One region of the Streptomyces speibonae genome, then DNA from elsewhere that is predicted to be linked to it. Evidence: riboswitches for the same ligand, from Rfam matches in the RefSeq annotation. Region 1 holds a riboswitch; each other region holds the start of a gene.
The links. Region 1 has a riboswitch for cyclic di-AMP ahead of AC5L3C_RS22445 (LysM peptidoglycan-binding domain-containing protein). Riboswitches for the same ligand answer to the same signal wherever they lie in the genome.

Region 1 (7,005 bases):
CCCGGGCGGCAGCGCCTCCCCCTCCGCCTCGGCCACGTCCGACGGCGACAAGGCGGACAAGGCGGAGCAGAGCGACCGTTCTTCGGCGGACAGCGACGAGGGCGCCGGCCGCCACCGCGGCGCGAGCGCCGACGAGGGCGAGGGCGAGGAGGGCGAGTCCGAGTCGTCCGGCCGGCACGCACGCGGACTCGACGCCTGGGGCAGTGCGGGGACCGGCTCCTCGGCAGCGGACACCGGTGACAGCGCGGCGTCCCTCACCGACTCCCTTGCGGCCGACGACGGATGGCGCGCGCTGCACACCGTGAACGCTCAGCTCATCGGCATCGACCTGGGCTAGATCCAGCCGGTCAGGAGTGTGGCGGCACGGTCGAACCGGGCGAAAAGCGGCATCCGAAATCGCCCGGCCGGAAGGTCAGTTGGAGTCATGTTTCGCGCTGAATGTCCGGTTTAAAGGCTGTGAGAGATAGGTCTCAGAAGCCGTGATCGTCTTTGATATTCCGCGAAATCCGTGACTACGGTCGTGACCGCTCGCCATCGCGGGCCCCGGTTGCCGCCACGCCGAATCCTGCCGGCGGCGACACGGGAACAGTCGTCGCGTCATGCGCCGTAGGCAGGAGCGGGGGACCCAAGGTAAGTGCCCTTTCCGGTGATTGACACCGGTTCGGGCTTGGGGTGGAGCCGCCTCCCGGGAGGGACGCGGCCGGGCAACTCAACCGGCCCGAACCCGACAGCTCACCTCGCAGGCGTCGGTGAGGGGATCCATCCATGCTGTTTTCCGGCAAGGGCAAGCACCGTCGTCCGTCCAAGGCCACCCGCGCGATCGCCGTCGCCGGCGTCGCCTCCGCCGCCGTCGCCGCCCCGCTGATGGCGGCCGGCAACGCCTCCGCCGCCACCGCGTCCGAGTGGGACGCCGTCGCCCAGTGCGAGTCCGGCGGCAACTGGTCCATCAACACCGGCAACGGTTACTACGGCGGTCTGCAGTTCTCCGCCTCCACCTGGGCCGGCTACGGCGGCACCAAGTACGCCGCCACCGCCGACCGGGCCACCAAGGCCCAGCAGATCGAGATAGCCGAGAAGGTCCTGGCGGGCCAGGGCAAGGGCGCCTGGCCGGTCTGCGGCAAGAACCTGTCCAACGCCGCCTACACCGGCTCCTCCGCCGGCGACTCGGCCGGCTCCGCGCAGAGCACCCAGCCCCGCGAGAGCGAGCAGAAGGCCTCCCGCTCCGCCGAGCGCCCGGCCGCCGAGCAGGCCCAGCCGAAGGCCGAGAAGAAGACCGTCACCACGCCCACCGGCAAGAAGGTCGAGAAGGGCGACGGCGAGTACGAGGTCGTCAAGGGCGACACTCTCAGCTCCATCGCCGCGGAGCACGACGTCGAGGGCGGCTGGACCGAGCTGTTCAAGCTGAACGACGACATCGTCCAGGATGCCGACCTGATCTACCCGGGCCAGCAGCTGCACCTGAAGTAAGGCAAGGCCGCAGGTCCCACCCCGTCCCCACGGGCTCCCCGCCCCGGTGCGTCTCCCCCCGTACGCACCGGGGCGGGGTCATGTGCGTGCGTCGCTTTCCGGTCACGGTTTCCCGGAACCACTTTGTTCCGTTCAGAAACAATCTACGCTCGGTTCTGTCCATGAGGTGGGCGGCAGCGTGGCCGAACGCCCGGAGCCGGTTAGGCTCAGTCCCGCAGGGCCCTCGTGGCCTTGCTCACCCGCGTCACATCCAAGAAGGAGATGCTCGTGCCGTCCATCGACGTCGTCGTAGCCCGGGAAATCCTGGACTCCCGAGGCAACCCCACGGTCGAGGTCGAGGTCGGCCTCGACGACGGCAGCACGGGTCGTGCCGCCGTCCCGTCCGGCGCCTCCACGGGCGCCTTCGAGGCCATCGAACTCCGTGACGGCGATGCCGGCCGTTACCTGGGCAAGGGCGTCGAGAAGGCCGTACTGGCCGTCATCGAGCAGATCGGTCCGGAGCTCGTCGGCTACGACGCCACCGAGCAGCGCCTGATCGACCAGGCGATGTTCGACCTGGACGCCACCGACAACAAGGGCTCCCTCGGCGCCAACGCCATCCTCGGCGTCTCGCTCGCCGTCGCCCACGCCGCCTCCGAGGCCAGCGACCTCCCGCTCTTCCGCTACCTGGGCGGCCCCAACGCGCACCTGCTGCCGGTGCCGATGATGAACATCCTGAACGGCGGCTCGCACGCCGACTCCAACGTGGACATCCAGGAGTTCATGATCGCCCCGATCGGTGCGGAGTCCTTCTCCGAGGCCTTGCGCTGGGGCGCCGAGGTCTACCACACGCTGAAGAAGGTCCTGAAGAGCAAGGGCCTGGCCACCGGCCTCGGCGACGAGGGCGGCTTCGCCCCCGACCTCGGCTCCAACCGCGACGCCCTCGACCTCATCCTCGAGGCGATCAAGGAGGCCGGCTACACCCCCGGCGAGCAGATCGCCCTGGCTCTGGACGTGGCCGCCTCCGAGTTCTACAAGGACGGCGTCTACACCTTCGAGGGCAAGGAGCGCTCGGCCACCGAGATGACCGAGTACTACGCGGAGCTCGTCGACGCCTACCCGCTCGTGTCCATCGAGGACCCGCTGTTCGAGGACGACTGGGAGGGCTGGAAGACCATCACCGCCAAGCTCGGCGACAAGGTCCAGCTCGTCGGCGACGACCTGTTCGTCACCAACCCCGAGCGGCTCGCGCGCGGCATCGACGAGGGCGCCGCCAACGCCCTGCTGGTCAAGGTCAACCAGATCGGCTCGCTCACCGAGACCCTGGACGCCGTCGAGCTGGCCCAGCGCAACGGCTTCAAGTGCATGATGTCCCACCGCTCCGGCGAGACCGAGGACGTCACCATCGCCGACCTGGCCGTCGCCACCAACTGCGGCCAGATCAAGACCGGCGCCCCGGCCCGCTCCGAGCGCGTCGCCAAGTACAACCAGCTGCTGCGCATCGAGGAGATCCTCGACGACGCCGCGGTCTACGCCGGCCGCAGCGCCTTCCCGCGGTTCCGCTCCGAGGGCTGAGCGCCCGTTCGCAGGCGGCGTCGTACGTACGTCCCCGTACTCGGTCCCGTACCGTGTGCGGGGACGTACGCGCGTGTGACGGTGGAACGAGAGGCGGGATCATGGCGGCGAAGGACCGGGACCGTTTCTCCACCGCGACCAGGATCCGGCTCATCGGCGAGCAGACCGCCGCCCGGGTCTACCGCTCGCAGACCCGCCGGCAGGCCCGCCGCTCCCGGCTGACCGGACGGGCGGCGCTGCTCGTGCTGGTGGTCTGCTCGCTGGTGGTGGCCCTGGCCTACCCCATGCGGCAGTACGTCTCCCAGCGGGCGGACGTCGCCGACCTCGAGCAGGAGCAGGAAGAGACCCGCCAGCGGGTCGAACGGCTGCGCGACATGAAGGCGCGCTGGCAGGACGACGCCTACGCCGAGCAGGAGATCCGCCGGCGCCTGCACTACGTCATGCCCGGCGAGACCGGCTACATCGTCGTCGACCAGGACCCGGACGGGGAGTCGCGTACGGACCTGGAGGCGGCCGACCGGCCCTGGTACTCGAACGTCTGGGACGGCGTCGACAAGTCCGACGCCGCAGCGACCCAGTGACCCTTTGCAGAAAGCCGTAGAAGAGACACAGATGGAAACCCCTCCGCCCACGACCCCGCGCACCGAGCCCACCGACGCGGACGTCGAGGCCTTCAAGCAGCAGTTGGGCCGGCCGCCGCGCGGGCTGCGCGCCATCGCCCACCGCTGCCCCTGCGGACAGCCGGACGTCGTGGAGACCGCGCCGAGACTGCCCGACGGCACCCCCTTCCCGACGCTGTACTACCTGACATGCCCGAGGGCGAACTCCGCGATCGGCACGCTGGAGGCCAACGGCGTGATGAAGGAGATGACGGAGCGGCTGGGCACCGACCCGGTGCTGGCGGCCGCGTACCGGGCGGCGCACGAGGACTACATCCGCCGCCGCGACGAGATCGAGGAGCTGAAGAACTTCCCGAGCGCGGGCGGCATGCCGGACCGGGTGAAGTGCCTGCACGTCCTGGTCGCCCACTCGCTGGCCGCAGGCCCCGGCGTCAACCCGCTGGGCGACGAGGCGCTGGCGATGCTGCCGCAGTGGTGGAGCAAGGGCCCCTGCGTGACCCTTCCCGGGACCGAGACGGAGACCGGGGCCGAGACGGAGACCGGGACCGAGGCCGGTACGGCGCGGGAGGAGGGCCGGTGACCCGGGTCGCCGCCATCGACTGCGGTACGAACTCCATCCGTCTCCTCGTGGCCGACGCCGATCCGGCGACGGGCGAACTGACGGACCTGGACCGGCGGATGACGATCGTGCGGCTCGGCCAGGGCGTCGACCGCACGGGCCGGCTGGCGCCGGAGGCGCTGGAGCGCACCTTCGCCGCCTGCCGCGAGTACGCGGAGATCATCAAGGAGCACGGCGCCGAGCGCCTCCGCTTCGTCGCCACCTCCGCCTCCCGCGACGCGGAGAACCGCGACGAGTTCGTGCGCGGGGTGCTGGACATCCTGGGGGTGGAACCCGAGGTCATCACCGGCGACCAGGAGGCCGAGTTCTCCTTCACCGGCGCCACCAAGGAGCTGACCGGGCGGGCCGACCTGCGCCGTCCGTTCCTGGTGGTGGACATCGGCGGCGGCTCGACCGAGTTCGTCGTCGGCGACGACCACGTGCGCGCCGCCCGCTCCGTGGACGTGGGCTGCGTACGGATGACCGAGCGGCACCTGGTGCACGACGGTGCCGTGACCGACCCGCCCGCCGAGCGGCAGATCGCGGCGATGCGCGCGGACATCGAGGCCGCCCTCGACCGCGCCGAGGAGACCGTCCCGCTGCGCGAGGCGCACACCCTGGTGGGCCTCGCGGGCTCGGTGACGACCGTGTCGGCGATCGCCCTGGACCTCCCCGCGTACGACTCCGCGGCCATCCACCACTCGCGCGTCTCCCTCGGCCGCGTCCGCGAGATCACCGAGTGGCTGCTGCGCTCCACCCACGCCGAGCGTGCCGCGGTGCCCTCCATGCACCCCGGCCGGGTCGACGTGATCGGCGCCGGGGCCCTGGTGCTGCTCGCGATCATGGAGCGGATCGGTGCGGAGGAGGTCGTGGTGTCGGAGCACGACATCCTCGACGGGATCGCCTGGTCCGTGACCCAGGTCTCTTTCGCTACTGACGAGTAGCACTCCGCTGAGCAGTCGGAATAGCGTTTGAGCGCCGCCCTGGGGCCCCTCGCGGGGCCCCTTCGGAGGGGTCGCCCGGGAAAGTTCGTGAAGTTCTTCACAAGGAAATGTCCCCGGTGGGGCGAAGAAGCGGCCCCGGCTGACCCGTTCGGGGCCGGGGTGCCTCATTGAACACGTTCAGAAGGTGCTGCGGGGCCTCGCGCGACCCTCTGCGGCGCCGGTCGGCCGACCGGTCTCACAGACCCCACTCGTCGACAGAGAGGCAGCTCACGCGCCCTTGACACTGCCTCGTGGGGTGCTCCGGATCCCTGTCCGAGCTGTGGTCTGGATCAAGAAGTGCGGGATGGTAACACAGGCCCCGCACGACCTTGTGAAGGGGCGCACGAGGTACCCCCCTGAGGCGGGTGGATACTCGATGGCATGAGCACCACGGAGCGTCCCAGGATCCTCGTAGTAGGCGGTGGGTACGTAGGCCTGTACGCAGCTCGGCGCATCCAGAAGAAGATGCGTTACGGCGAGGCGACCGTCACCGTCGTCGACCCGCGGTCGTACATGACCTACCAGCCCTTCCTCCCCGAAGCCGCCGCCGGCAGCATCTCCCCGCGGCACGTCGTCGTCCCGCTGCGACGCGTGCTCCCCAAGGCGGAGGTCCTCACCGGCCGGGTCACCACCATCGACCAGGACCGCAAGGTCGCCACGGTCGCCCCGCTGGTCGGCGAGGCGTACGAGCTGCCCTTCGACTACCTGATCATCGCGATGGGCGCCGTCTCCCGCACCTTCCCGATCCCGGGCCTGGCCGAGCAGGGCATCGGCATGAAGGGCATCGAGGAGGCCATCGGCCTGCGCAACCACGTCCTCGAGCAGCTCGACAAAGCTGACTCCACCACGGACGAGGAGATCCGGCGCAAGGCGCTCACCTTCGTCTTCGTGGGCGGTGGCTTCGCCGGCGCGGAGACCATCGGTGAGGTCGAGGACATGGCCCGGGACGCGGCCAAGTACTACACCAACGTCTCTCGCGAGGACATGCGCTTCGTCCTCGTCGACGCCGCCGACAAGATCCTCCCCGAGGTCGGTCCCAAGCTCGGCACGTACGGCAAGGAGCACCTCGAGAGCCGCGGCGTCGAGGTCTACCTGTCCACCTCGATGGACTCCTGCGTCGACGGCCACGTGGTGCTGAAGAACGGCCTCGAGGTCGACTCCAGCACCATCGTGTGGACGGCGGGCGTCAAGCCCAACCCGGCGCTGGCCCGCTTCGGCCTGCCGCTGGGTCCGCGTGGCCACGTCGACACCGAGCCGACGCTCCAGGTCAAGGGCACGGACTACATCTGGGCCGCGGGCGACAACGCCCAGGTCCCGGACCTCGTGGGCCGCAAGGCCGGCAACGAGAACGCCTGGTGCCCGCCGAACGCCCAGCACGCGCTGCGCCAGGCCAAGGTCCTCGGCGACAACGTGATCTCCGGCATGCGGGGCTTCCCGCAGAAGGAGTACAGCCACGCCAACAAGGGCGCGGTGGCGGGCCTCGGCCTGCACAAGGGCGTCGCGATGATCGTCGTCGGCAAGATGAAGATCAAGCTCAAGGGCCGTCTCGCCTGGTACATGCACCGCGCGTACCACGGCATGGCGATGCCGACGTTCAACCGCAAGATCCGCGTCTTCGCCGACTGGACGCTCGGCATGTTCCTCAAGCGCGAGGTCGTGTCCCTGGGCGCGATCGAGTCCCCGCGCGAGGAGTTCTACGAGGCGGCCAAGCCGGCGCCGGCGCCCGCGGCGGCCAAGCAGGAGCCGAAGAAGACCGAGGCCAAGGCCTCCTGACCTCCGGTCA
Region 2 (7,005 bases), 2.3 Mb from region 1:
CGAACGCACGGCATCCGGGCAACGGACGACGGATCCCTACTCGAAGCTGCTCGAGGAGCGGATCGTCCTCCTCGGGACGCAGATCGACGAGACCTCCGCGAACGACGTGATGGCGCAGCTCATGTACCTGGAACACCACGCCCCCGACCGGGACGTCTCGCTGTACGTCAACTCCCCGGGCGGCTCCTTCCACGCCATGTCGGCCATCCACGACACCCTGCGCTACCTCACCTGCGACGTGGAGACGATCTGCGTGGGCCGGGCCGAGGGCGCCGCCGCGCTGCTGGTCGCGGCCGGCACCCCGGGCAAGCGGTTCGTGCTGCCCGGCTCACGTCTGGTGCTGCGCCAGCCCGCCCTCCTGGAGCCGATCGAGGGGCAGACGAGCGACCTGGCGATCCAGGCGGAGGAGCTGACCCGGATCCGGGCCCGCATGGAGGAGATGCTCGTGCGGCACACGGGCCGCACGGCGGAGCAGGTCCGCACCGACCTCGAGCGGGACACGGTCCTCGACGCGCAGGGCGCCGTCGACCACGGCCTGGCGGACCGGATCGTGCCCCACCGCAGGGGTGTCCACCCGGCCACCGGCGCGAGGTGAGGCGCGCATGCTGCCTCCGGAGCTTCCTCCGCTGCCCGCGCTGACCCGCGCGGAGGCCGAGCTGATCGACCGGTACCTCGAGGCCGTCGACCTGCTCGGCCGGGTCAACCCCGCCCTGGGCGGCGACACCTACCGGAGCCTGCGCGCCGCCCAGGCGCTGGTCGGCAAGGCCGTCGCACTGCGCGACGCGCTGACCCTGATGCACCGGCGCGGCGAGAGCGAGATGCACTCCGCCACGCTGGCCCGCGCGCTGCGGGTGCTGGACGGCGAGCGACGTACGGCCAGGGTCACACTGCCGCCGGGGCCGGGGAGTTGACCCCCGCGACTCCCCGGACGACGGTCCGCGCGCCGGTGCGCTCGGCCCGGGGTTGAAACGGACCAAATGGCGTACCCCCGTCCGGCGTAGACGAACCTCCTGTTTTCGGGTTTCTCAAGTTGCACGAGGGAGGCGACCACGGGGCGACATGGGGCATCGCATCGCTGGTCCGGGGCTGCGCGAGCCCCGGACGGCGGTTCGAACACGACAGGGGCCACTCGAACGGGTGAGTGGCGCGTAACAACACAAACCCCACGTTCCATTGGGTTTTCGCTCCCGCCATGAGCCAAGATCCCTGACTGACGACAAGACCCCGCCGCAGCGGCGGGGCGATCCGGGCGGACGCCGAGTCCTGCCGCCGCCCGGATGACCGGTCGACAGGAGTGGATCGGCAGGAGTGGAGGACCCAAGCACGACGGGCCGCCGGAACGTCCGTTCCGAGCAGCCCTTGGGGTGAAGCCGCATCCGTGCGGCCGGGCCACTTCGCCAGCCCGAATCCGACAGGTCATCCTTCACAGGCGGCTGACGAAGGGTTGCGCATGACTGCGCTCAATCGTGTCCCGTCTCTCATGGCCCGGGCCGGCACGGCCTCGGCTCTCACCCTGGCTGCCGTGGGCAGCTCACTCGTGGTCCCCGGAGCCGCCTCGGAGGCGGCTGCCGCGAGCACGGCGACCAAGGCACTGCGCGTCGCAGCCTCCAAGAAGGGCTCGCCGTACCAGTGGGGTGCCGCCGGGCCGTACCGGTTCGACTGCTCGGGACTGACGCTCTATTCGTTCAAGAAAGCGGGCAAGAAATTGCCCCGCACCGCTGCCCAGCAGTACAACAAGACCCGTCACATCTCGGCCGGCAGCCGCAGGGCCGGGGATCTGGTGTTCTTCCATTCGGGCGGTTACGTGTACCACGTCGGCATCTACGCCGGGAGCGGCAAGATCTGGCACGCCCCGAAGACCGGGGACGTGGTGCGGCTGCAGACGATCTGGACCCGGAGCGTCTCGTACGGCCGGGTGAGCTGACCCCCGCGGGGGCGGCGGCACCCGAGGCGTGCCGCCGCCCCGCCGGCCCACACCGGCGTGGGTCCTACGGCTCCTGCTGTCCCGCCGCCGTGACCGCTTCGGCGGCCTGGACGGTCCAGGTCCACGGCAGTTCGACCGAGACGGTCTTGCCGCCCTCACGCGTGGGGCGAATCCTCAGTCTTCCTCCGCATTCCGCGGTCAGCCAGCGGATGATCACGAGCCCGCGGCCGTTGTCCTGCTGCACCGCGGCGGGCAGCCGTTTGGGGAACCGGGGGTGGCTGTCCGTCACCCCGATGTGCACCCGTTCATCGCGGACCAGAGCGACGTCCACCGTGAACGTGGGTGACTGCCCGAACGTGTGCTGCACCGCGTTGGTGGCGAGTTCGGAGACGATCAGCCGGACGGTGTCGGACAGCTCCGTGTCCGCCGGCATGCCCCATCCCTCCAGCGTGCCCACCACATGGGTCCGGGCGGCGGAGACCGAGGCGGGATCGCTCGGCAGAGTGACGGATGCTTCCAGATGGTCTGCCATGGCGACGTCGTCCCTTTCCCACGGAACCGCAGTCCGACACGGAGCGGCTGGTTCGAGTACGGTCCCGCACTGGTGCTTCGTCGCCAGAGTGCCATCACCGCACGGCACACGGCGGCGATCCACCAAGATATGCATATATCTGTCGCTCAAAGCGGTGAACTCTGCGACGGGAGACCGTATCCGGGCGGCTCGGAAGGAGTAAGGAGAAGCCCATGCAACACGGTCCCGCGGTGCGCCGCCGCAAACTGGGCGCCGAATTGCGCGCGCTGCGCACCTCGGCGGGACTCACCAGCGGCGAGGCGGCCCGGCTGGCGGGGTGGCACCAGTCGAAGGTGAGCCGGATCGAGACCGGCACCAGTGGGGTGAAACCGGCCGATGTGCGGTTACTCCTCGACGTCTACGGCGTGGCGGATCCGCAGTTGCGGGAGTTGCTGCTGGTGCTGTCGGGCAGCGGTGACGGCGGCGGCCGGCACCACTGGTGGCACGCCTACCGGGGCGTACTGCCGCCCACCTACCGGGACTTCATCAGTCTGGAGTCGCAGGCCAGCGGGATGCGCACCCTGGAGACCACGGTGATCCCGGGTCTGTTGCAGACGCCCGAGTACGCGCGGGCCGTGACGGAGGCCGCTCTGGAGGGGGTGCCGGAGGAACGGCTGGACGCCCTGGTGGAGGTGCGGCTGGCACGCCAGGACGTGCTGCGTGCCGAGCCGCCGCTGGAGCTGAGCGCGGTGCTGGACGAGGCGGTGCTGCGGCGGGAGGTCGGGGGTCCCGGCGTGATGAGCCGGCAGCTGATCCGGCTGGTCGAGGCGGCGCGGCTGCCCCAAGTGCGGTTGCAGGTCCTTCCGTTCACCGCCGGCGCGCACATCGGTGTCACCGGTCCTTTCGTCATCTTTTCGTTTTCGCGCGCTTCTGATCTCGATGTGGTTGTTCTCGACCACTTGACGAGTAGCCTCTATCTGGAGCGGAAAGAAGACCTCCGGGCCTACGTGGAGGCCTTCAACGCCCTTTCGATCCACGCCCTTTCACCCGAGGACTCGTTGGATTTCATCGCCGGTGCAGCAGCCGGCGCGTAAGGAGGCACGATGCCCGTACCGCCTCGGACCATCCCTTCCTGCCTCGCACTGCGGGATGTGCGGTGGCTGCGCAGCAGCTACAGCACGGGTGCCAACAACTGTGTGGAGACGGCCCGGCCGCTCTCCGGCCCGCAGGCCGGACTGCTCGCCGTGCGCGACTCCAAGGCCCCCGACGGACCGGCCCTGCTCTTCTCCCCCGGGAGCTGGACCGAGTTCGTGACCGCGGTCCGCTGACCGGGACGCACATCCACCGGTCCGACACACCGTCAGTCACCTCGCGCGACGCACGGCCGTGCCCCGCCGACTCATGGCCGCGTTTCGCCGATCACCCGTACAGCGCGTTCGATCTCTGCCCCGGACAGGTCCGCGCGGGCGGTCAGTCTGAGCCGTGAGATGCCGTCGGGCACGGAAGGAGGACGGAAACAGCCCACGGACAGGCCGGCCGCCCGGCAGTCGGCCGCCCATCGCACGGCCTGCTCCGGGGAAGGGGCACGCACGGAGACGACCGCGGCGTCCGGACGCACCGCGTCCAGTCCCGCGGCCGTCAGCCGGCCGTGCAGTGCGCGTGCCACCTGGCCGGCCCGTGCCGCACGCGCGGGTTCGCGGCGCAGCAGCCGCAGCGCCGCCAGGGCCGCACCCGCCGCCGCCGGGGCGAGCCCCGTGTCGAAGATGAACGTCCGCGCCGTGTTGACCAGATGCCCGATCACCCGGGCCGGGCCGAGCACCGCTCCGCCCTGGCTGCCGAGCGACTTGGAGAGCGTCACCGTCACCACCACGTCCTCGGCCCCCGCGAGGCCCGCCGCGTACGGGGCGCCGCGGCCGCCGTCGCCGAGCACGCCGAAGCCATGCGCGTCGTCGAGGACCAGGCCCGCTCCGTGCTCCCGGCACGCCTCGGCCAGCCCCGCCAGCGGGGCCGCGTCGCCGTCCACCGAGAAGACCGTGTCGGACACGGTCACGGCCGGCCCGTCGTGGCCGTCCAGCGCTTTGCGCACGGCGTCGGGGTCGTTGTGCGCCACGACCTGTGTCGTACCGCGGGCCAGCCGGCAGCCGTCGATCAGGGAGGCGTGGTTGCCCGCGTCGGAGACCACGAGGGAGCCGTGCGGGGCGAGCGCCGTGACGGCCGCGAGGTTGGCCGCGTAGCCGGAGGAGAAGACCAGAGCGGCCTCGGTGCCGCAGAAACGGGCGAGCTCGCCCTCGAGTTCCGCGTGGAGTTCCGTGGTGCCGGTGACGAGCCGGGAGCCGGTCGACCCGCCGCCCCAGGTCCGCGCGGCGCGCGCGGCGGCCTCGGTGACCTCGGGGTGCCGGGCCAGCCCGAGGTAGTCGTTGCTCGCCAGGTCGAGCAGCGGCGTGCCGGCGGGGCGGGGGCGCAGGGTGCGGACGAGTCCTGCCCGGCGGCGCCCGTCCGCCTGCTCGTCGATCCATCCGAACGCCATGGCTCCTCCGGGGATTTTGTAGGCAGTGAACAGACACTAGCGGCAGGCCGGACGGGTCACTGTGTGGCAATACCCACACCGTCGAGCGCCTCTGTTGTACGAACTCTCCTTGGCCCGAGCGGGTCGCGTAAGACAGGATCGGCTCTCATGGACCTGCTGAACACGCTGGTGGACAAGGGGCTTCGGCGCGAGACGCCGACCCGGGCGGAAGCGCTGGCCGTCCTCGCGACGTCCGACGACGATCTGCTCGATGTGGTGGCCGCGGCCGGAAAGGTGCGCCGGCACTGGTTCGGCCGGCGGGTGAAACTGAACTATCTCGTCAACCTCAAGTCCGGCCTGTGCCCGGAGGACTGCTCGTACTGTTCCCAGCGGCTGGGCTCCAAGGCGGAGATCCTCAAGTACACCTGGCTCAAGCCGGACCAGGCGTCCGAGGCGGCCGCCGCCGGGCTCGCGGGCGGTGCCAAGCGGGTGTGCCTGGTGGCCAGCGGCCGGGGCCCCACCGACCGCGACGTGGACCGGGTCTCCGACACCATCAAGGCGATCAAGGAGCAGAACGAGGGCGTGGAGGTGTGCGCCTGTCTCGGGCTGCTGTCCGACGGACAGGCCGAGCGGCTGCGCGAGGCGGGTGCCGACGCCTACAACCACAACCTCAACACGTCGGAGGCGACGTACGGGGACATCACGACCACGCACACGTACGCCGACCGGGTGGACACGGTGCGCAAGGCGCACGCGGCCGGTCTCTCGCCCTGCTCCGGGCTGATCGCCGGCATGGGCGAGTCCGACGAGGACCTGGTCGACGTGGTCCTCGCGCTGCGCGAACTGGACCCGGACTCGGTGCCGGTCAACTTCCTGATCCCGATGGAGGGCACACCGCTCTCCACGGAGTGGAACCTGACGCCGCAGCGGTGCCTGAGGATCCTGGCGATGGTGCGGTTCGTCTGCCCGGACGTCGAGGTGCGGATCGCCGGCGGCCGTGAGGTCCATCTGCGCACGATGCAGCCGCTCGCGCTGCACCTGGCCAACTCGATCTTCCTCGGCGACTACCTCACCAGCGAGGGCCAGGCCGGCAGGGCGGACCTGGAGATGATCGCGGACGCGGGCTTCGAGGTGGAGGGCACCGACCGGGTGACGCTGCCCGAGCACCGCGCGGGCGGCGGCTGCGGGTCCAACGAGAACGGCGGCTGCGGGTCCCGCGAGGGCGGCGGGGTGTGCGGTTCGTCCGGCGCGGAGGCGGGCGCGGGACGGAGCGCGGGGCAGGAGCCGCGCCGCGATCTGGTCGCCGTGCGCCGCCGGGGCGCCGGAACGGATCTCGCCCCCAATGCCTGAGCCGTCCGGCGCGCTCGCCGCGTCGGTCGCGTCGGGCGCGTCGGTCGCGTCGGTCGCCGAGCTGCTGGAGCTCGACCGGCGTCATGTCTGGCATCCGTACGGGCCCATGCCGGGCCGCCGGGAACCGCTCGTCGTGGAGTCGGCGAGCGGGGTGCGGCTGCGGCTCGCCGACGGTTCGGGAGAACTGGTCGACGGGATGTCGTCCTGGTGGTCGGCGATCCACGGCTACAACCACCCGGTGCTCAACGAGGCCGCGCGGGGTCAGCTGGAGCGGATGAGCCATGTGATGTTCGGCGGGCTCACGCACGAGCCCGCCGTGCGGCTGGCCAAGCTCCTTGTCGACATGTCACCCGATGGTCTGGAGCATGTTTTCCTCGCCGACTCCGGGTCGGTGTCGGTCGAGGTCGCCGTGAAGATGTGCCTGCAGTACTGGCGTTCGCTGGGCCGGCCGGAGAAGCGGCGGCTGCTCACGTGGCGGGGCGGCTACCACGGGGACACCTGGCACCCGATGTCGGTGTGCGACCCCGAGGGCGGGATGCACGAGCTGTGGTCCGGCGTGCTGCCGGCCCAGGTGTTCGCCGACGCCCCGCCGGACCGGTACGAGGAGTCCTACGCCGACCGCCTGTGCGCGGCGGTCGAACGCCACGCGGGGGACGTCGCCGCGGTGATCGTGGAGCCGGTGGTGCAGGGCGCGGGCGGGATGCGGTTCCATTC
Region 3 (7,005 bases), 4.1 Mb from region 1:
TGTCCTGCCCGTCCTGCGGGCGCGCCCAGGTCGACGTGTACAAGCTGGCCGACGAGGTCACCGCCGGGCTGGACGGCATGACCGTGCCACTGCGGGTCGCCGTCATGGGCTGTGTGGTCAACGGCCCCGGCGAGGCGCGCGAGGCCGACCTGGGGGTCGCCTCCGGCAACGGCAAGGGCCAGATCTTCGTCAAGGGCGAGGTCATCAAGACCGTCCCCGAGTCGAAGATCGTCGAGACGCTGATCGAAGAGGCGATGAAGATCGCCGAGCAGATGGAGAAGGACGGCGCCGCGTCGGGGGAGCCGGCCGTCACCGTGAGCTGAACAGCACGGAATCCGAAGGGGGCCCGAGCGTGACGATTCTGGAGAGCATCCGGCAACCGCGTGACCTGAAGGCGCTGTCCGAGGAGGAACTCGGCGAACTGTCCCACGAGATCAGAGAGTTCCTGGTGCAGGCGGTGGCCAGGACCGGCGGCCACCTCGGACCCAACCTGGGGGTGGTCGAGCTCACCGTCGCCCTGCACCGGGTCTTCGAGTCGCCCGCGGACCGCATCCTGTGGGACACCGGCCACCAGAGCTACGTGCACAAGCTGCTGACCGGCCGTCAGGACTTCTCCAAGCTGCGCGGCAAGGGAGGCCTGTCCGGCTATCCCTCCCGCGAGGAGTCCGAGCACGACGTCATCGAGAACAGCCACGCCTCCACCGCCCTCGGCTGGGCCGACGGGCTCGCCAAGGCCCGCCAGGTGCAGGGGGAGAAGGGCCATGTCGTGGCGGTGATCGGCGACGGCGCGCTCACCGGCGGGATGGCCTGGGAGGCGCTGAACAACATCGCCGCCGCCAAGGACCGGCCGCTGATCATCGTCGTCAACGACAACGAACGTTCCTACGCCCCGACCATCGGCGGGCTCGCCAACCATCTGGCGACCCTGCGCACCACGGACGGCTACGAACGGGTGCTGGCCTGGGGCAAGGAGGTGCTCCAGCGCACCCCCGTGGTCGGCTCCACCGTCTACGAGGCACTGCACGGCGCGAAGAAGGGCTTCAAGGACGCCTTCGCCCCCCAGGGCCTCTTCGAGGACCTGGGGCTGAAGTACGTCGGCCCGATCGACGGCCACGACATCGGGGCCGTGGAGTCCGCGCTGCGCCGCGCCAAACGCTTCCACGGCCCCGTCCTGGTCCACTGCCTCACCGAGAAGGGCCGCGGCTACGAGCCCGCCCTGGCTCACGAGGAGGACCACTTCCACACCGTCGGCAAGATGGACCCGCTCACCTGCGCGCCCCTCGCACCGTCCGGCGGCCCCTCCTGGACCTCCGTCTTCGGCGAGGAGATCGTCCGGATCGGGGAGGAGCGCGAGGACGTGGTGGCGATCACCGCCGCCATGCTGCACCCGGTCGGCCTCGGCGCCTTCGCCGAGCGGTTCCCGGACCGGGTGTGGGACGTCGGCATCGCCGAACAGCACGCCGCCGTCTCCGCGGCGGGCCTGGCCACGGGCGGCCTGCATCCGGTCCTCGCCGTCTACGCCACCTTCCTCAACCGCGCCTTCGACCAGCTGCTGATGGACGTGGCGCTGCACCGCTGCGGGGTGACCTTCGTCCTGGACCGGGCCGGTGTCACCGGCGCCGACGGGCCCTCCCACAACGGCATGTGGGACCTGTCCGTCCTCCAGGTCGTCCCCGGCCTGCGGATAGCCGCACCCCGCGACGCCGACCAGCTGCGCGCTCAGCTGCGCGAGGCGGTCTGCGTCGACGACGCCCCCACCCTGATCCGCTTCCCGAAGGAGTCGGTGGGCCCGGCGATCCCGGCGCTGGACCGGATCGGCGGCATGGACGTGCTGCACCGCGCGGACGCGCCCGAGGTGCTGCTGGTGGCCGTCGGTGTGATGGCCCCGGTCTGTCTTCAGGCCGCCGAACTGCTCGAGGCCCGGGGCATCGGATGCACGGTGGTCGACCCCCGCTGGGTCAAACCCGTCGACCCGGCCCTCCCGCCGCTGGCCGCCGGTCACCGCATGGTGGCCGTGGTGGAGGACAACAGCCGGGCCGCCGGGGTGGGTTCGGCGGTGGCGCTGTCCTTGGGCGACGCCGAGGTCGACGTGCCGGTACGCCGGTTCGGCATCCCGGAGCAGTTCCTCGCGCACGCCAAGCGCGGGGAGGTGCTCGCCGACATCGGTCTCACGCCCGTCGAGGTCGCCGGGCGGATCGGCGCGGGCCTCGCCGCCGGGGAAGAACGCGCGAAACAGTCACATGACGCACAGGAGCACCAGGCATGACCACCGCGGAGTCCGCCTCGGAGTCCTCACCCGCCGGCACGTTCGACCTCGGCGCACTGCTGGCCGAACGCGGGGCCGAGCGCTACGAGCTGCACAGCCGGTACCTCAACCACCAGCTCCCGCGCATGCTGCACACCATCGGCTTCGACAAGGTCTACGAGCGCGCCGAGGGCGCCCACTTCTGGGACGCCGACGGCAACGACTACCTGGACATGCTCGCCGGGTTCGGGGTGATGGGTGTGGGCCGCCATCACCCCGTGGTCCGCAAGGCGCTGCACGACGTCCTGGACGCCCAGCTCGCCGACCTCACCCGCTTCGACTGCCAGCCGCTGCCCGGACTGCTGGCCGAGAAGCTGCTCGCGCACAGCCCCCACCTGGACCGGGTGTTCTTCGGCAACAGCGGCACGGAGGCGGTCGAGGGCGCCCTGAAGTTCGCCCGCTACGTGACCGGCAGGCCCCGCGTCCTGTACTGCGAGCACGCCTTCCACGGGCTGACCGCCGGCTCCCTCTCCGTCAACGGCGAGTCCGGCTTCCGGGACGGGTTCACCCCGCTGCTGCCGGACACGGCCGTGCCGCTCGGCGACCTGGACGCCCTGGAGCGGGAGCTGCGCAAGAAGGACGTCGCCGCGCTGATCGTCGAGCCGATCCAGGGCAAGGGCGTGCACGAGGCGCCTCCCGGCTATCTGCGGGCCGCCCAGGAGCTGCTGCACCGGCACAAGGCGCTGCTGATCGCCGACGAGGTGCAGACCGGACTGGGCCGCACCGGCGACTTCTACGCCTACCAGCACGAGGTGGGAGTGGAGCCGGACCTGGTGTGCGTGGCCAAGGCGCTCTCCGGCGGGTACGTACCGGTGGGCGCCACCATCGGCAAGGACTGGATCTTCAAGAAGGTCTTCTCGTCGATGGACCGGGTGCTGGTCCACTCGGCCAGCTTCGGGGCCAACGCCCAGGCCATGGCGGCGGGCCTGGCGGTGCTCTCGGTCATGGAGGACGAGCAGATCATCGCCAATGTCCGCACCACCGGCGAGCTGCTGCGGAGCCGGCTGGCCGCCCTGACCGACCGCTACGAGCTGCTCGCCGACGTGCGCGGCCGGGGCCTGATGATCGGCATCGAGTTCGGCCGGCCCCGGTCGCTGAAGCTGCGCTCGCGCTGGACCATGCTCCAGGCGGCCCGCAAGGGGCTCTTCGCGCAGATGGTGGTCGTGCCGCTGCTGCAACGGCACCGGATCCTCACCCAGGTCTCCGGCGATCACATGGAGGTGATCAAACTGATCCCGCCGCTCGTCGTCGACGAGGCGGACGTGGACCGGTTCGTGCGCGCCTTCGTCGCGGTCATGGACGACGCGCACGACGGCGGTCTGATGTGGGAGTTCGGCCGGGCACTGGTGAAGCAGGCGGTCGCCACGCGCTGACCGGAGAAGACCGGCGTACCGAGCGTGTTTGCCTCTGAGACAAGAAAATTGCCTCAGAGGCACTCCCTCCGGCTCAATGGAGGCATGAGCTCCTCCGACGCCGGGCCGCCGGCCGGTCCGGCCGGTGCCCTTCCCGCGATCGCGCCCCAGCTGCGCTCCCTGCGGCGACGGGCCTCCCTGACCCTCGAGGCCGCGGCCCGCGAGGCCGGTCTGTCGCCGGCCCATCTCTCCCGGCTGGAGACCGGACAGCGCCAGCCCTCGCTGCCGATGCTGCTCTCCCTCGCCGGGATCTACGGTACGACGGTCTCCGAGCTGCTCGGGGAGGCGGCCGCCGGCCGGGACGCCGTGGTCCGCGCCGCCGACATGGAACCCACGGCGGCGGGCGGCTGGACGTACTGGCCGGCCGGGGCGTCCGGGCGCGGCATGCAGGCCCTGCGGGTCCATGTACCGCGCGGCTCCCAGGGCGACATCGTGCGCGTCCACCCCGGCGAGGAGTGGCTGTACGTCCTCAAGGGCCGGCTGCGGCTGCGCCTCGGCGACGTACTGCACCGGCTCGACCCGGGTGACAGTGCGCACTTCGACTCGCTGACCCCGCACCGTATCGCCGCGGCCGGCCCCGACGGGGTGGAGCTGCTGTTCGTCCACACCCTGCTGCAGAGTCCCACGGCCGCGCTGTGCCTGGGCCCGATCCACGGAGAGGCGCCATGACCGGCAAGATCGGCAAGGACAGCAAGGACAGCAAGGACACCGCGGGCATCAAGGACATGGAGGACAAAATCCCCCGGGCCCTGTGGGTGCGGCTGTTCGTCTACGTGGTGGTGGGGCACGTCTTCGCGGCCTTCATCTACTTCCTGTTCGAGATGGCTCCCAAGAAGTAGCCGCCGGGCGGCGCGGCTCCCCTCAGTCGAGCATGCGCGCGCGCAGCCGCTCCCGGGCCCCGGCGGTGAGGCCGAGGCCCCGCTCCAGATAGGTGTCCACGCCGCCCCAGGTCTCCTCGACGGTGTCGAAGGCGGCCGACAGGTACTCCGCCCGCGCGTCGAACAGCGGGCTGAGCAGCTCCATCACCTCGGGGGAGTAGGCCGAGTCGGAGCCGCCGCTGCGGTACACCTTGTAACGGCGGTGCTTGGCGTTGGACTTCAGGTAGTCCTCCACGATCGCCTCCCGCTCGACCCCCAGCGCGAGCAGCGTCACCGCCACCGACAGTCCCGCCCGGTCCTTGCCCGCCGCGCAGTGCATCAGTGCCGGGAAGCTGTCCTCGGCGAGTGAGCGCAGCACCTGGGCGTGCTCGGCGGTGCGCTCCTTGATGATCGTCCGGTAGGAGTGGATCATCCGGTCCGCGCCCTGGCCGTCCGCGAGGATCGAGCGCAGCTGGTCCAGGTCGCCGTCGCGGACCATCTTCCAGAACTCGGCGCCGTCGGCCGGGTCGCTGAGCGGCAGGTTCACATTGCGCACCCCCGGCAGCGCGACGTCCGGCCCTTCCAGTTTCTGGTCCGCCGCGTTGCGGAAGTCGAAGATCGTGTGCAGCCCGAGCGAGGAGAGGAAGACGGCGTCCTCCGCGGTCGCGTGGGCCAGGTGACCGCTGCGGAACAGCACTCCGTGCCGCACCCGCCGACCGTCCACGGTCGGCAGTCCGCCCACGTCGCGGAAGTTGCGCACTCCGGCCAGCTCGGGTTCGGTCGACGGGATCTGCTGCGTCACGGGGACTCCTCCCACTCGGCGCCGCCGCCGCGGCTCGTCGGCGTGCGTCACTCGACGATACGACATGCCTGCCTGGGGCAATGAGTTGTCCACACGCGGCGTCCGGCATCCGGTAATAGCAGCATTAAGGCGTTCTGTCCGATTAATTCACTTCGCCATAATGCGCCCCGAAAGAAAGGGGGATGGGAATGGGGTGCGTGAGCATCGTCATATCCGTGACGATGTGTTGTCGCCATGCTCACGTAATGACGGCGAACGACAAGGGAATTCGAAACGCAATCCACGTCGGGATCGACGCTCGGTGACGTCAATTCCTCCTGTGGATCACGGAAAAAGCACCTTCGCGGGGAACCTCCGCTTGTCCCCTCGCGTCCGGGTCGCTTACGTTCGCCACCGATCCGGACGGACGCCTAATCCTGCCGCCGCCCGGAGCCCGCACACACTGACCCGTGTACGGCAGGAGCGGGGGACCCACAGGTAAGACTGCCTGGTCCGGTCTCCGGAACAGGCTTGGGGTTAAGCCGCGTGACATCGCGGCCGGACATCTCCAGTCCGAACCCGACAGCTCACCTCGCAGGCGCCGGAGAGGAATTCGTCATGCCCGCGAAGGGTAAGCACCGCCGTACCAAGGCTCAGCGTTTCACCCGTTCCATCGCCGTCGCCGGAACCGGTGGCGCCGCACTCGCCCTGCCGCTTCTCGGCGCCACCGGCGCCCACGCGGCCACGCCGCAGGCGGCCCCCGAAAAGGCCGCCCAGTCACTTTCCGTTTCGGTCACCGGCCAGCAGGCCACCGCCGAAAAGGGCGACCAGTCCCGCACGTACACCGTGAAGGCCGGCGACTACCTCGCGAAGATCGCCGAGGCGGAGAACGTCGACGGCGGCTGGAAGCAGCTCTACGCGGACAACCGCGAGGCCGTCGGCGACGACCCGTCGCTCATCCACCCCGGCCTGAAGCTCACCCTCGACGGCGAGGCTGCCAAGGCCACGCCGAAGAAGTCCTCTTCGCCGGCGACCGCGAAGCCCGCCGCGCCGAAGGCCGAGAAGCCCGCCGCGCCCAAGGCCGAGAAGCCCGCCGAGAAGCCCGCCGAGAAGCCGGCCCAGCAGACCACCGCCAACCAGGCCGCCTCCGGTTACAGCTCCCCGGTGCCCGGCGGCGGCATCGGCACCGCCTACAAGGTGGCCGGCAGCATGTGGTCCAGCGGCTACCACACCGGTGTCGACTTCAGCGTCGGGACCGGCACCTCCCTGAAGGCGGTCGGCAACGGCACGGTCGTCTCCGCGGGCTGGGCCGGCGCGTACGGCAACCAGGTCGTCATCAAGCTGAGCGACGGCTACTACGCCCAGTACGCCCACCTGTCCTCGCTGTCGGTCTCGGCCGGCCAGACCGTGAGCGCCGGCCAGCAGGTCGGTCTCTCCGGCTCGACCGGCAACTCGACCGGCCCGCACCTGCACTTCGAGATCCGGACCAGCCCGAACTACGGCTCGGACGTGGACCCGATCTCCTACCTCCGCTCCAAGGGCGTCTCCATCTGACCCCCTGCGGCGACCTTCCTGACACGCGCGCCGAAGGCCGGACCCCGATCCCCGGGTCCGGCCTCCGGTGTATTCCCGTGTATTCCCGGCAGGGCG

Region 2: linked by a shared signal. The riboswitch ahead of AC5L3C_RS32755 (C40 family peptidase) and the one ahead of AC5L3C_RS22445 (LysM peptidoglycan-binding domain-containing protein) in region 1 are both predicted to bind cyclic di-AMP.
Region 3: linked by a shared signal. The riboswitch ahead of AC5L3C_RS03385 (M23 family metallopeptidase) and the one ahead of AC5L3C_RS22445 (LysM peptidoglycan-binding domain-containing protein) in region 1 are both predicted to bind cyclic di-AMP.

The regions. Positions count from the first base shown of each region.
Region 1 is NZ_OZ480260.1:4,951,361-4,958,365, forward strand. Features, by position in the region: gene AC5L3C_RS22440 (transglycosylase family protein) at 1-337, shown strand, start outside; cyclic di-AMP (ydaO/yuaA leader) riboswitch at 593-761, shown strand; gene AC5L3C_RS22445 (LysM peptidoglycan-binding domain-containing protein) at 766-1,467, shown strand; gene eno (phosphopyruvate hydratase) at 1,735-3,021, shown strand; gene AC5L3C_RS22455 (FtsB family cell division protein) at 3,123-3,602, shown strand; gene AC5L3C_RS22460 (DUF501 domain-containing protein) at 3,634-4,221, shown strand; gene AC5L3C_RS22465 (Ppx/GppA phosphatase family protein) at 4,218-5,183, shown strand; gene AC5L3C_RS22470 (NAD(P)/FAD-dependent oxidoreductase) at 5,604-6,995, shown strand.
Region 2 is NZ_OZ480260.1:7,246,079-7,253,083, reverse strand. Features, by position in the region: gene AC5L3C_RS32765 (ATP-dependent Clp protease proteolytic subunit) at 1-595, shown strand, start outside; gene AC5L3C_RS32760 (hypothetical protein) at 603-911, shown strand; cyclic di-AMP (ydaO/yuaA leader) riboswitch at 1,258-1,447, shown strand; gene AC5L3C_RS32755 (C40 family peptidase) at 1,451-1,924, shown strand; gene AC5L3C_RS32750 (ATP-binding protein) at 1,989-2,456, opposite strand; gene AC5L3C_RS32745 (helix-turn-helix domain-containing protein) at 2,669-3,529, shown strand; gene AC5L3C_RS32740 (DUF397 domain-containing protein) at 3,539-3,763, shown strand; gene AC5L3C_RS32735 (8-amino-7-oxononanoate synthase) at 3,835-4,962, opposite strand; gene bioB (biotin synthase BioB) at 5,110-6,291, shown strand; gene AC5L3C_RS32725 (adenosylmethionine--8-amino-7-oxononanoate transaminase) at 6,284-7,005, shown strand, end outside.
Region 3 is NZ_OZ480260.1:822,546-829,550, reverse strand. Features, by position in the region: gene ispG (flavodoxin-dependent (E)-4-hydroxy-3-methylbut-2-enyl-diphosphate synthase) at 1-323, shown strand, start outside; gene dxs (1-deoxy-D-xylulose-5-phosphate synthase) at 353-2,266, shown strand; gene AC5L3C_RS03405 (aspartate aminotransferase family protein) at 2,263-3,678, shown strand; gene AC5L3C_RS03400 (helix-turn-helix domain-containing protein) at 3,763-4,386, shown strand; gene AC5L3C_RS03395 (DUF6126 family protein) at 4,443-4,556, shown strand; gene AC5L3C_RS03390 (tyrosine-protein phosphatase) at 4,579-5,376, opposite strand; cyclic di-AMP (ydaO/yuaA leader) riboswitch at 5,807-5,971, shown strand; gene AC5L3C_RS03385 (M23 family metallopeptidase) at 5,974-6,909, shown strand.